DNA from 3 places in the Ochrobactrum sp. Marseille-Q0166 genome. Region 2 is predicted to be linked to each of the others. Evidence: predicted binding sites of a transcription regulator. Region 2 holds the regulator's gene; each other region holds the start of a gene.

Region 1 (4,185 bases), on a different contig from region 2:
AATCAGATCGCCACGCGACTGACGCACGGCAAGTGCTGCGAGTTCGCGGTCATAAAGCGAACCTTCGGCCATGACGCGGTCAACGGCGAGACCCAGCTGTTCGGCAATCTGGTCAAGACGCAACGCCGGAACCGAGCGGTCACCACGACGACGATCATCAAGCAGACGGTGGGCATTGCGGATGGCGGTTTCACCGCCCTTTACAGCAACATACATGGATTAGCCCTCAATCTTTTCGACAGCATGATCTTTTCCGAAAACCGGTTCCCACTTTTCGGGATCATGCTCCAAACTTGCTATACGCGTGGTGCGGGGAAGCGCTGCGACTTTGCCGTCAGCGACGAGCACCAGATCGATACCCAGCGGAAACACCGAGCCATTTTCACGCCATTGCGCAGCAAAATCCTGCGGCAAACCATCAACGGTCAGCACAGTTTCATCCTTGATGCCCGGGCCTTTGAGGCTGAAACCCTGCCCGCTCGTCAAAGACGAAACGGCTAGAACAACAGTCGTCGAACGATCCGGAAATTCAGGGTCTCCCTGCGCGAAGGAAGAAAGCGCCGGCAACGATTGCGCATCCGTTACAAGTGCGAACTGCGCTTTCGACTGATCGCCGACGATTGGTGCACCGGTATGGAATGTCAGCCATGCCGTTGCGTCCTGATTGGCTGCAATTTCAGCATCGACCCAGACGCTTGCGTCGTGATCAAGAAGCGTTGCTGCAATCAGGCCAATCTCAGGCGTGAGCGGCTTTGAGGGCGCAGCCGCACTAGGCAGCGAATGGATACGACCAGGATTGGCCATTGCGTGCATAACTGCATGAAACGCTGACTGCGCTTCATTGACTGGATCAACCAGTCCGCCTTCAAATGCAGAAGAAGAATGGAGCATCAGTTGTCTCCCCGAACCATTGTGAAGAAATCGACTTTCGTGGCAGCTGTCTCATTGCGCCGTTTTGCATCCGCAGTATCGACACGACCACGCAATGCATTGAGCACGCTGCTTTCAATCGCATCGCGGGTGGCTTCATCGAGCCAAAGCGCATCAAACAATGCAGCCAACTTCGCCTTTTCCTGATCACGTCCCAGCGCATAAGAATGCCCAACCGAGCCGTTCGCCAGACGAACAGTTGCGCGGGTGACGGTTGCCTCGCCAACATTGAACGGGGCACCGCCACCGCCCATACGACCGCGCATCATGACCAGTCCGGTTTCCGGACCACGCAACACTTCAAATTCAGGCTTGTCTGCCCAGTTCTGCCAGAAGGTTGCCAATTCTTCGCCGCTTGCGCGAGCGAGAAGCGCCATACTGGCCTGACGTGCTGCCTGCGTTGCATCCGGTGCCAAATTGCTTTTAGCGGTGGTGCAGCCTCCACTTTCAACTGTGCTGTGCTGCGTAGTATGGCCCGTCGTGTTCATGAGCTTATCCGCCCTATTTAAACCGGTTGACTTGATCATCTTACTTGTCTATTTATATAGACAACTATACAATACCATAATGAATACACCCTGCCAATGACACGGCGATGACAATTGATGACAAAGGCGTCGATGAAAAAGAGCGGACGGATTGAGAGAAACAGCGGTGTGGCTATCTGGCGGCAGATTGCCGATGAGATACGCGGCGACATCATGGCCGGGAAACTTGCAACAGGCACGCGCATGCCGGCCGAAATGGAGCTGGCAGAACGATTTGGCGTCAATCGCCATACGGTGCGCAGCGCAATTGCGGCTCTTACGCAGGAAGGTGTCCTGCGCGCGGAACAGGGGCGCGGCACTTTTGTCGCCAATGCAAAACGTCTCACCTACCAGATCGGGCGACGCACGCGTATTTCGCAAGCACTCGCACTACAAGTGAGCGAGACAAAGGGCCTCTTGCTTAGCTCTTCTCTGGAGACTGCGACTATCGATATCGCTCAGGCGCTGGAAATAGATATTGGTTCAGAAGCGTTACGGCTTGAGACCATGCACAGCGCCGACGGACACCCGATCTCGATTGCCACCCACTGGGTAATTTCAAAGGCTTTCCCGACTTTCACCGAAGATTATACGAAGAGCGGTTCGATCACTTCCGCATTCAAAGCGGCAGGCGTCAGTGATTATTTCAGAAAATCAACAGTGATATCGGCACGCCATGCCGATCCTGACGATCTCAAGCACCTCAAACTGTCTCCCGGTGCAATCGTTCTGACCGCGCGCGCCATCAATATCGATACCGGGGGAAAACCTATTCAATATTCTCTCACGCGATTTTCTGCGGACAGAATGGAATTCGTGATCGATACCAATTCAGAACAGTGATCCAGTAAACTTTCCGTTCAAATGTAGAGGATCAATTGAGGGCAGATTTAATTTACCCTAGAATAATGTCTGCCCGGTCGGAAGAGCGCTCAGGCGGTGGGCATTTGGTAATTGGAATAGCTCCGCTTATCCAGCAAACAATTCAGTGCAAAACAATACATAAATTTTGCTCATCAGCTTGGCATCGAGGGTTGTGATGTCCTCGCCTCCAGGTAAATTACATGGGTATCTGAAGGAGTGTATCGGAATGCTGGAAAATGCGCTGTTGTATGATGCACATGGTCAGCCACTTCTGCGTGGAAAGCTAAACTCTTCGCGTGAGTGGTCTGAAGTCAGCGCTTTTTGCAATGCCGTTTACATGCCGCTCGTAGCACGCCCCCTTGTTAAGGGAACCGACCCTGATGCCACGCTAAGGACCCTTTCCATCGGCCGTATAATCTTCAGCCGCTTCTGCTTCGGCGTGCCGACAAAGGCAGACGATTTCGACCCGTCCTCCGGCAATATCATCGTCGTCAACACGATGCGAGGAAGCGTTCGCCACCCGCTCGCCGATGGCGTGAGCATTGATACACAGTCAGGGGACAGCTATGTGGTCGATTGCAGCCGAATAGACTATTGGAACGTCGCCGATGGCGATGATCTGCAATTCAATCTCACCATTCCACACAGCTTGATGGAAGAAACAGCACAGCGATGGTATGGTTTCGTGCCGGAGGATGACCTGTGGAAGAAGCGCCTCGTCTTCAGTCAAGGGAATTCAGCATGGCTGTCTCTGGTCGAGTATGCGGCGCGTTCAGTTGATGCGCGTATTGACCGCATCGTGAGCCCACTGATCGAAAAGCGTATCGAGGAAACCCTCTGCCTGGAATTGCTTCGCGGCTGGGCATTAAGCTCCGGCCTTCACCTCGAGACGGGCGCGCGCAATGCCGCTCCGAAATATGTCCGCGAAGCCGAACGGCTGATGGAAGAGCGCGCGCATGAAGGCCCCTCAGTCGCTGAGATCGCGGAAGCGATAGGCATTTCCACTCGCAGTCTTTCCGATGCTTTCCGTCGCTTTCGAGGCATCACTCCCCACGATTATCTGTCGGCAAAACGTCTCGATGGTCTACGCAAAGCGCTGGAGCAGGCTTCTCCCGGGGAAACAATATCTTCTATTGGTCATGCGCGTGGTTATTTCAACCTTACCGCAATGGCCAACAGTTACCGCAAGCGTTTTGGTGAAAGCCCTTCCCAGACGCTGCGCACTCGCACTTAAACAATAAAAGATACAGCCCACACCAGACTGCGCCGTCATTTCCCGACACGTCATGTGACGTGATGTATTCGTCTTATCCTAATTTGGCTATTGCCTCCGTTTTGGACTGTCAACTTCCGAAATGGAGTAGAGATTGGACTGCACTGGCTGTCACGACTTGGCTAAAATGGCTTGGGGTGTTTGTTCACCTCCACCATCCGGACAGGAGGTCGGTTTGTGTGATCTTTGTAATATTATGCTCAAGGGAATATCCCAAAGGGAGGGCCTCATGAAAGCGCTCGTCTATTACGGACCGGGTAAAAAAGACTGGGTCGATAAACCCAGACCGGTTCTACAGGAGCCGACTGACGTGATCGTGAAAATCACGAAGACGACTATATGTGGAAGCGACCTTCATATTCTGAAGGGCGACGTGCCAGCGGTTGTCGAAGGGCGTACGCTCGGGCATGAAGGCGTCGGTGTAGTCGAGGATGTTGGCAGCGCTGTGCGCAACTTTAAGAAGGGTGATCAGGTCCTGATTTCCTGCATCACATCCTGCGGTTCTTGCGCAAATTGCAAACGGCAGCTCTATTCCCATTGTGACGACGGCGGCTGGCAGCTCGGCCATACCATTGATGGTACGCAGGCAGA
Region 2 (4,185 bases):
GCGCCGCCGCTTTGAGCGCCGCTGGTAAACGGGAGAGAAATGATGAATCTCATGACCGAAAGATCTCTCGAAAAAGCCGTAGGAGAAAAAATGAACACCAACGCCCCTTCGATCAAAATGCGTGGCGACAAGGTCTGTGTGTTCTATGGCGAAAAACAGGCTCTGTTTGAAGTCGATCTGGACGTACCGGAAAAGATGGTGACAGCATTGATCGGCCCTTCTGGTTGTGGCAAATCCACCTTCCTTCGTTCGCTCAACCGGATGAACGATACAATCGAAGGCTGTCGTATCACCGGCAAGATTACGCTCGACAATGAAGACATCTATGATCCGAAGATTGATGTCGTTGAACTGCGGGCCCGCGTTGGTATGGTGTTCCAAAAGCCAAACCCATTTCCAAAATCCATTTTTGAAAACGTGGCCTATGGCCCACGTATTCATGGACTGGCTCGTAATAAGACAGACCTCGAAGAAATCGTTGTCACAAGCCTGAAGAAGGCCAGTCTTTTTGAAGAGGTGAAGGATCGCCTGCACGATGCTGGAACCGGCCTGTCCGGCGGTCAGCAGCAACGTCTGTGCATTGCGCGTGCGATTGCGGTCAGCCCTGAAGTGATCCTCATGGATGAACCTTGCTCGGCACTCGATCCGATTGCAACGGCCAAGGTCGAAGAGCTGATCGACGAGCTGCGTCAGAACTATACCATCGTCATCGTGACCCACTCGATGCAGCAGGCTGCACGTGTTTCACAGCGTACCGCCATGTTCCATCTGGGCAATCTGGTGGAAGTTGGCGACACCGACGTGATGTTCACAGCGCCGACAGAAAAGCGCACGCAGGACTACATCACTGGTCGTTTTGGCTAAACAATATTTTGGCAAAGGCGCGAACCGACGGTGGTTCCGCTTCCTGCATTTTTAATCAGAGGTCCATCATGGCGTCTCAGCATACTGTTAGCGCATACGACGAAGAACTTCAGTTCCTAACCCACAAGATTGCCGAAATGGGCGGTCATGCGGAACGCATGGTCGAGCAATCTGTTGCGGCGATTGTCAATGCCGACAACGCATTGGCGCAGCGGGTTATCTCCGACGATCTCATCCTCGATGCAAGCGAGCGCGAGATTGATGACAAGGCCGTAATGATCATCGCCAAGCGTCAGCCAATGGCGGTTGATTTGCGGGAAATCATTGGCTCCATCCGTATTTCAGCCGATCTGGAGCGTGTAGGGGATCTCGGCAAGAATATTGCCAAGCGCGTTGCCGCCGTTTCGGAATCGCGTCAACCGGGCAAGCTTTACCGGGGACTTGAAACCTTGGCAGAGCTTGCTCTGACGCAGCTCAAAGACGTTCTCGACGCCTATGCGACACGTTCAGTCCAGCAGATCAATATCGTCCGCGATCGTGACGATGAAATCGACGCGATGTACACGTCGCTGTTTCGCGAACTTCTGACCTATATGATGGAAGACCCGCGTAACATTTCGGCCTGCACGCATCTTCTGTTCTGCGCCAAGAACATAGAGCGTATTGGCGACCATGCCACCAATATTGCTGAAACGGTCTATTACATTGTGACTGGCCTTCAAATGCCTGCAGAACGCCCGAAAGAAGATCTGAGCCACGGTATTGTCGTGGATGAGGCTCGTAAATCCTGAACGCATGGCTTGCTGTAACCATCCAGTGAGCCATTGGAATATGTAAAAAAGCGCGGCGGCACGCGGTCGAACGGGGGAATTGCATGTGCCACCAGGCTTAACTCTATAGGAAACACTGCATGTCACAGGCACCCAAGATTGCTGTGGTTGAAGACGAAGAAGCGTTGAGCGTGCTGTTGCGCTATAACCTCGAAGCCGAGGGATATCACGTCGATACGATATTGCGCGGCGATGAAGCAGAGATTGCGCTGCGTGAAAACGTGCCGGACCTTCTTATTCTCGATTGGATGTTGCCCGGGGTTTCGGGCATCGAGCTATGCCGCCGCTTGCGTCAATGGCCAGAAACCGAGCGGCTGCCGGTGATCATGCTGACGGCGCGCGGCGAAGAAAGCGAGCGCGTTCGGGGCTTGAGTGTTGGTGCCGATGATTATGTGGTGAAGCCTTTTTCGACACCGGAACTGCTGGCGCGCGTCAAAGCCATGCTGCGTCGTGCCAATCCGAGTGTTCTCTCGCATGTGCTTAAAGTTGGCGAGCTTGTGCTCGACCGTCAGCAGCATCGTGTTTATCGCAAGGAAAAAGAAATTCGTCTTGGACCGACAGAGTTCCGTTTACTCGAATATTTCATGATGTCTCCGGGACGGGTCTTTTCGCGCAGTCAGCTATTGGATGGCGTCTGGGGACCGGATATTTATGTTGATGACCGCACCGTCGATGTCCATGTGGGGCGTCTGCGCAAGGCAATCAATATTGGCCGTACACTCGATCCGATCCGCACGGTTCGCGGTGCAGGCTATTCATTTGGGTGATCATTTAGGATTATTCGAAGCTTGATGATGGTCCGTTGCCTGACTGGCGGCGGGCTTTTTTCTATTGGAAAACTCATTCCGATTCGTAATTTTTAAGGGAAAACGGTTCCATAATCACACATGTCACACGATGTTACAGATTATTTCACAAAGTTGACCAAAGGTAAGCAGGTTCTTGTATGCGAAATTATTTCTGGTTTTTTCATAGTCGATTTCTGAGGCTTAGTAGGATGTTAAAGCTTTAACGAATTAAGGCAGTCATATGGTGCGTATCGTATGGTAAATGAATCGCGTGTAATCAACAGCTTATGAGTTTTGAATAAATACTTTAACTATTTATTAATAATTTAGAATGGCTTAGCACATAAGGGTAAGCGGAGATTCGAGTTGCTGAAGCTGTGTTTTCCGCAATAACTCCGATTTTGAAATATGATTTTTTGCCTTGTTTTTGCCTAAAAATCCGCAATCCTTGCACGGCAAGAAGATTAGCAAGACGTTTGAATTTTAGTTTTCGTTCGATTTGGCTTGAACGCCAGCCTGATGTAGCGGCTTTTTTTGAAGTGCTTTCAAGAAGTGAAATCAGACTGGATCAATTAAGGGTCGTAATGATGCAAATTAAGAGATTGAGCCTTTGACGCGCGCTTCCACAAAGAAACCATTGGTTATTCTGGGTTTGCTCGCGGCACCATTTTTGGTGGCGGGTTGCACGACGACCAGTGGTACGACCAAGACAAAAACCGAAAAGACGGCGGCCAGCCACGTCAAGACGGTCAATGGCGTCAAGACTTTCACATACACCGCCAGAGACAGGGAATGCCTCGAGCGTGCGATGTTCTTTGAATCGAACCGTTCGAGTCCTGATGGTCTGATGGCCGTTGGTACGGTGGTTATGAACCGCCTCGCATCAGGGAGCTATCCGGATACGATTTGCGGCGTTGTCGGTCAGAAGAACCAGTTCGCTCCCGGCGTTCTGACCCGTAAAATGAATTCAAAGGCTCTGCCGGATGTTCAGGCTGCAGCCGATGCTGTGCTTAAGGGTAAGCGCCATCCGTCCCTGAAGAACTCGATGTTCTTCCATACCGCGGGGCTCAAATTCCCTTATAATAACATGCACTATGTCCTGGTCGCCGGTGGAAATTCTTTCTACGAAAAGCGTGGTCGTGACGGTGAATTGCAGAACCCGGTTCCCCAGACGCCTTACAATCTCGCTTACGTATCAACGCCACAGTCGCCCTCTATGCCTGAAGGACCGTTTTATAACGTGACGACACAGCAGGATGGGACTGTTCCAGAGGCTCAGCCAACGGTACAGGTCGCTTTGGCTGAAGCTGCAAAGACCAACGAGGCACAGCAAAACGGTGGTGTCGGTCCACAGGCGCGTGGTGATCGACTGGCGACACTTCCTGTGAAACCTGCTGAAAAGCCTGGTCTGATGCAGGTTGCAAGTTATCAGCCGACTTTTGGTGAAACAGCGCCATCTGTACAGAATGTGTCACTGGGATATGCTGCCGACAAGAAGCATGTAGATGCCATAGGCGCAATGCTTCTCGCGCAGGAACGCCCGGAATCGCCGCTCTGAGAATTCTGTTGAACGAGAAATTGAAAAGCGCCCTTGAGAGGGCGCTTTTTTCATTTCACAGGCACTGCTACCGGAACGGGCTGATAAATTACCATCGGCCTGTCGTAGAAATCAGCTCTGTTCTGCCATTCGCGACGATCTGCGC
Region 3 (4,185 bases), 430 kb from region 2:
ATCGACATGAATGTCTCGGGGCTTCATAAAAACAGGCGCCCAAGGCGCCAATTGGTTACAGGCAGTATTCCTGCCCGAAGGGTTGGCCGAAATACACAATATTTCAGCCAAATGTCAACTCCTGCACCGCAGATTCACGAAGGGACTATCGGAAAATCTTGGCTACAGGTGCCGTTCACGGAGGAATCGGACAGATTCCACCGCAATGCTTATCAAGTGCGGGGTTTTATGCGGGTTACATGACCCATCTTGCGGCCCGGCCTCGCTTCTTTCTTGCCGTAGAGATGCAGCACGGCATTCGATTCTGCGAGAATCGCTGGAACCTTTTCTACGTCATCGCCAATCAGATTCTCCATCACACAATCCGAATGGCGCACGGTGTCACCAAGTGGCAAACCTGCTACCGCGCGAATGTGTTGTTCAAACTGCGAGATCGCACAAGCGGCTTCCGTCCAATGGCCAGAATTGTGCACACGTGGCGCAAATTCATTAGCAAGCAGCGTGCCGTCCGCAAGAACGAAGAATTCCAGACCAAGCACGCCGACATAATCAAGCGCGTGCAGAAGCTTTGAAGCCGCTTGGCTTGCAGCATCTGCTGTCTCACCCGAGATTTCGGCTGGAACCGTCGAAGTTGCGAGAATGCCGTCCTTGTGAACGTTCTCGGCAATATCGAAGATGGCAACATTGCCGCCGCGATCACGCGCCGCAATGACCGAAACTTCGCGCTCGAATGCGATGAAACCTTCCAGAATTGCCGGTGCATGCTTGATTGTCTCAAGTGCTGCACGCGCTTCGTTCTCGTCAAGAGACTTGAGACGCACCTGTCCCTTACCATCATAGCCGAGGCGACGGGTTTTCAGGATCCCGCGTTCTCCCAAAGCGCCCAGCGCCGCGATAAGTGACTCTTCGTCATCGACCAGGCGCCAGGGCGCAGTCTCGATACCGCTTTCATTGAGAAACTGCTTTTCGGTGAAGCGGTCCTGCGAGATTTCAAGCGCTGCCGGCGGCGGAAAAACAAGCGCCGATTCTGCCAGCTTGTCTGCGGCAGATACGGGCACGTTCTCGAATTCATAGGTGATTACGTCGGAGGCAGTCGCAAGCTCTGCAAGAGCTGAGGGATCATCATAGGCTGCTATGATCTGGCGGTTTGCCACCTGAGCCGCCGGGCAATCGGCCTGTGGCTCCAGAATGATTGTCTCATAGCCGAGCCGAGCTGCCGCCATGGCCAGCATACGACCCAACTGGCCGCCGCCGATAATGCCGATCGTTGATCCAGCCTTCAGTGCGGAATTTGCCATATCAAACCTCGTCGGATGGGCGTTCTGCAACGCTTTCTGTCTGGGCTGTGCGCCATTCATCAAGACGCGCTGCAAGTGCATCATCGTAAAGAGCAAGGACAGCTGCGGCAAGCAGAGCAGCATTCACGGCACCGGCGCGACCGATAGCAAGCGTTCCGACCGGAATTCCGGCTGGCATCTGCACGATGGAAAGGAGCGAATCCTGTCCTGATAGGGCTTTCGATTGTACAGGAACACCAAAGACCGGAAGCGGGGTCATAGCTGCGGCCATACCGGGTAGGTGAGCCGCGCCACCTGCGCCTGCAATCACAACCTTGAAGCCTTCGGCCTTTGCGCCCTTGGCAAAGGCGACAAGCCGATCGGGCGTGCGATGTGCGGAAACAATACGTGCATCGAAGGTTATGCCCAATGCTTCGAGCGTATCAGCGGCATGGCGCATTGTTTCCCAATCGGATTGGCTTCCCATAATGATTGCGACATCTGCACTTCTGCTCATTGATCCGTCCTGCTTCTTTAGATCATGGGTTTAAAAACAAAGCCGGGCGAACCCCGGCTATGAAACGTGTTTTATAAGATGTTCAAGCGATGATGTCAGGGATGACCTGATCTTCCAGTTCCTGCAGCTTATCCTTGATGGCGAGCTTTTTCTTTTTCATGCGCTGAATACGCAGCTGATCGCAACCGACCTGCATCATTGCATCTATGGCTGCATCAAAATCCGCGTGTTCTTGTTTCAGACGTGCAACGGCCAATCTGATTTCGGCCTGATCCTGATCGGACATGCGGTTTGCCCCATTTCTCATAAATAATATGACGGGCCGCTCCACAGAGGTGCAGACCCGTTTCAGGCGAAGCCATTATCACATTTTTCGTGATTGGAAAATGCTACCAAAACAAATTCGACTTTGCATCAAACTCATGCCACAGTGTCATTTTTCTGTCATGAACAACGGTTGCTAGACGAACTGTTGAATGGCAGCCGGGACTGCGTAACTGGCCCGGATAGCAGGAGGTGTACTACCGGGCGTTTGCGCAGGTGAGAGCGGATGGAGCCATTTGTTGGCAAAAGCTGCGACATGGCTTCGTTCTTTGGGTTAATCATTCAAAGGAGAATTGATGATGGCTATTGAGTCCCATCTTGCCACGCTTGAACAGAAGCACGGCGCTTTGGAAGAGGAAATCTCCGAAGCTTTGGCGTCGCCGGCAATTGATGACCTGCATGTTACTTCTCTCAAACGTAAGAAGCTTGCTCTCAAAGAGCAGATTGAAAAACTGAAAACCCAGGTAACGCGACATTAAAATCAAGCTCAAGCTTATATGATCATTGCGATTGGTGGTGACCAAAAGGATGATAACATTGAAGCTATCGGCGGCTGAGTCTCAGCCGCCCAACGATTGTTAACCGAAGCTGTGCCGCGCGATGGTAAGATAAAAAGCAGCGACTGTTCGCTGCTTTTTTATTTTCTTGTTTCAAAAACTTTCAGCTTTCCGCTTCGGCCCGGGGATCGAGATTCATTGCTTCCGGCGTCGCACTTTTAACAGAAGGCATGCTTTTGAACTGTTCTTTTTCAGCTTTTGGTATCGATGCCCGTCTGCGGGAGCGGAACAGCGCATAAGCTGAAATTGAAATATGTGAGAGTGCGGTGACGGCAAACAGTCCTGCTGGCCAGAAAACATCCATGGCCGCTGCTGCTAGCAGAGGTCCCAGCATGGTGCCAAAGCCATAGAGTAACAGAAGGCCGCTCGATACTTTCACAAAGCTTTCCGATGTGGCGTGATCGTTCGCATGGGCGACTGCAACAGGATATAAAGCATAGGCCAGCGCACCATAGCAGCCGGTCATGATAATGATGATTGTCCCATTGGATGGACCGATGATGAAGGCCAATAGGCCAACAAGTGCAGCAAGAGCTGCAACACCAGCAAGAACGTAGCGCCGGTCGATGAGGTCTGAAATACGCCCCACGGGGATTTGCATCAAAGCCCCGGCAGCAATCGTTACGCTGACCATAAGCGCGATTTCGGTGGTCGAAATACCCGATTTTGCTCCGAAAACTGCGCCAAGCGTACCCCAGGCACCATTTGCAATGCCGATCAGGATGCAGCCGACAAATGCGGCAGGTGAATTGCGGTAAAGCGCCTTGAGGTCAAGTTGGACCTCGGTCAGCGGTTTTGGGCTTACTGCGGTTGACATGGCGGTTGGGATCAATGCCAGACAGAATAGAATTCCGGTGATCATAAAAAGGTGATCAGACCGAATATCGCCATTGGCAACCATCATCTGGCCGCTCATGGTTGCCCCATAATTGACCATCATATAAAGGCCAAAAATCTTGCCGCGGGACTCATTGGTGGCGCGTTCATTAAGCCAGCTTTCGATGACCATGAAGGCACCGGCCATCGAAAAACCGGTAAACGTGCGCAGGATAATCCATGAAACTGCATCAATATAGATGCCGGACAAAAGTGCGATGATTGCGGCACATGCCGCAAAACAGCCAAAAGCACGAACATGGCCAACACGCCGCACAAGGCGAGGGGCAAAAATACAGCCAGCGACAAAGCCGCCTGCCCAGGTGGTGCCCAACATGCCGAGGGATGCTACTGAAAAACCTTCTAATCCACCGCGCAATGGCAAAAGCAGACTATGCAGACCGGAGGCCATTAACAGAAATGCTGTGCCGCAGAGCAGCGCCAGAACCTGAATATAAATTCGCAAGATCACGTTCCCGGGATTTTATGAGGCGGCACATATGTCGCTTCGCTTTATTATTGATGCTGAAACAGGCTGGTTTCAGCGGAAAAGGGCCTCTGCCGCAGCGCGGCTGTCGCCCTTCTTAAGCCTTTCGGTTTTCAGGCGCTCGATTTCGAACTGGAGTAAAGCGAT

What was found. Region 2 encodes PhoB, which activates phosphate uptake and scavenging genes when phosphate is short. Its sites were predicted from a motif close to TGTCATNNANCTGTCAT; they were not measured.
Region 1: the regulator PhoB is predicted to act here: its motif matches at 1,515-1,531, upstream of phnF (phosphonate metabolism transcriptional regulator PhnF).
Region 3: the regulator PhoB is predicted to act here: its motif matches at 2,226-2,242, upstream of H5024_RS03270 (DUF465 domain-containing protein).

Annotation. Positions count from the first base shown of each region.
Region 1 is NZ_JACJUO010000003.1:190,139-194,323, reverse strand. It holds gene H5024_RS19430 (carbon-phosphorus lyase complex subunit PhnI) at 1-216, opposite strand, end outside; gene phnH (phosphonate C-P lyase system protein PhnH) at 220-891, opposite strand; gene phnG (phosphonate C-P lyase system protein PhnG) at 891-1,418, opposite strand; gene phnF (phosphonate metabolism transcriptional regulator PhnF) at 1,551-2,300, shown strand; gene H5024_RS19410 (helix-turn-helix domain-containing protein) at 2,548-3,555, shown strand; gene H5024_RS19405 (zinc-dependent alcohol dehydrogenase family protein) at 3,824-4,185, shown strand, end outside.
Region 2 is NZ_JACJUO010000001.1:265,876-270,060, reverse strand. It holds gene pstA (phosphate ABC transporter permease PstA) at 1-28, shown strand, start outside; gene pstB (phosphate ABC transporter ATP-binding protein PstB) at 91-864, shown strand; gene phoU (phosphate signaling complex protein PhoU) at 933-1,655, shown strand; gene phoB (phosphate regulon transcriptional regulator PhoB) at 1,775-2,461, shown strand; gene H5024_RS01225 (cell wall hydrolase) at 3,093-4,040, shown strand; gene H5024_RS01220 (hypothetical protein) at 4,091-4,185, opposite strand, start outside.
Region 3 is NZ_JACJUO010000001.1:694,758-698,942, forward strand. It holds gene H5024_RS03260 (5-(carboxyamino)imidazole ribonucleotide synthase) at 213-1,298, opposite strand; gene purE (5-(carboxyamino)imidazole ribonucleotide mutase) at 1,300-1,794, opposite strand; gene H5024_RS03270 (DUF465 domain-containing protein) at 1,877-2,080, opposite strand; gene H5024_RS03275 (DUF465 domain-containing protein) at 2,415-2,597, shown strand; gene H5024_RS03280 (MFS transporter) at 2,779-4,017, opposite strand; gene H5024_RS03285 (DUF1192 domain-containing protein) at 4,093-4,185, opposite strand, start outside.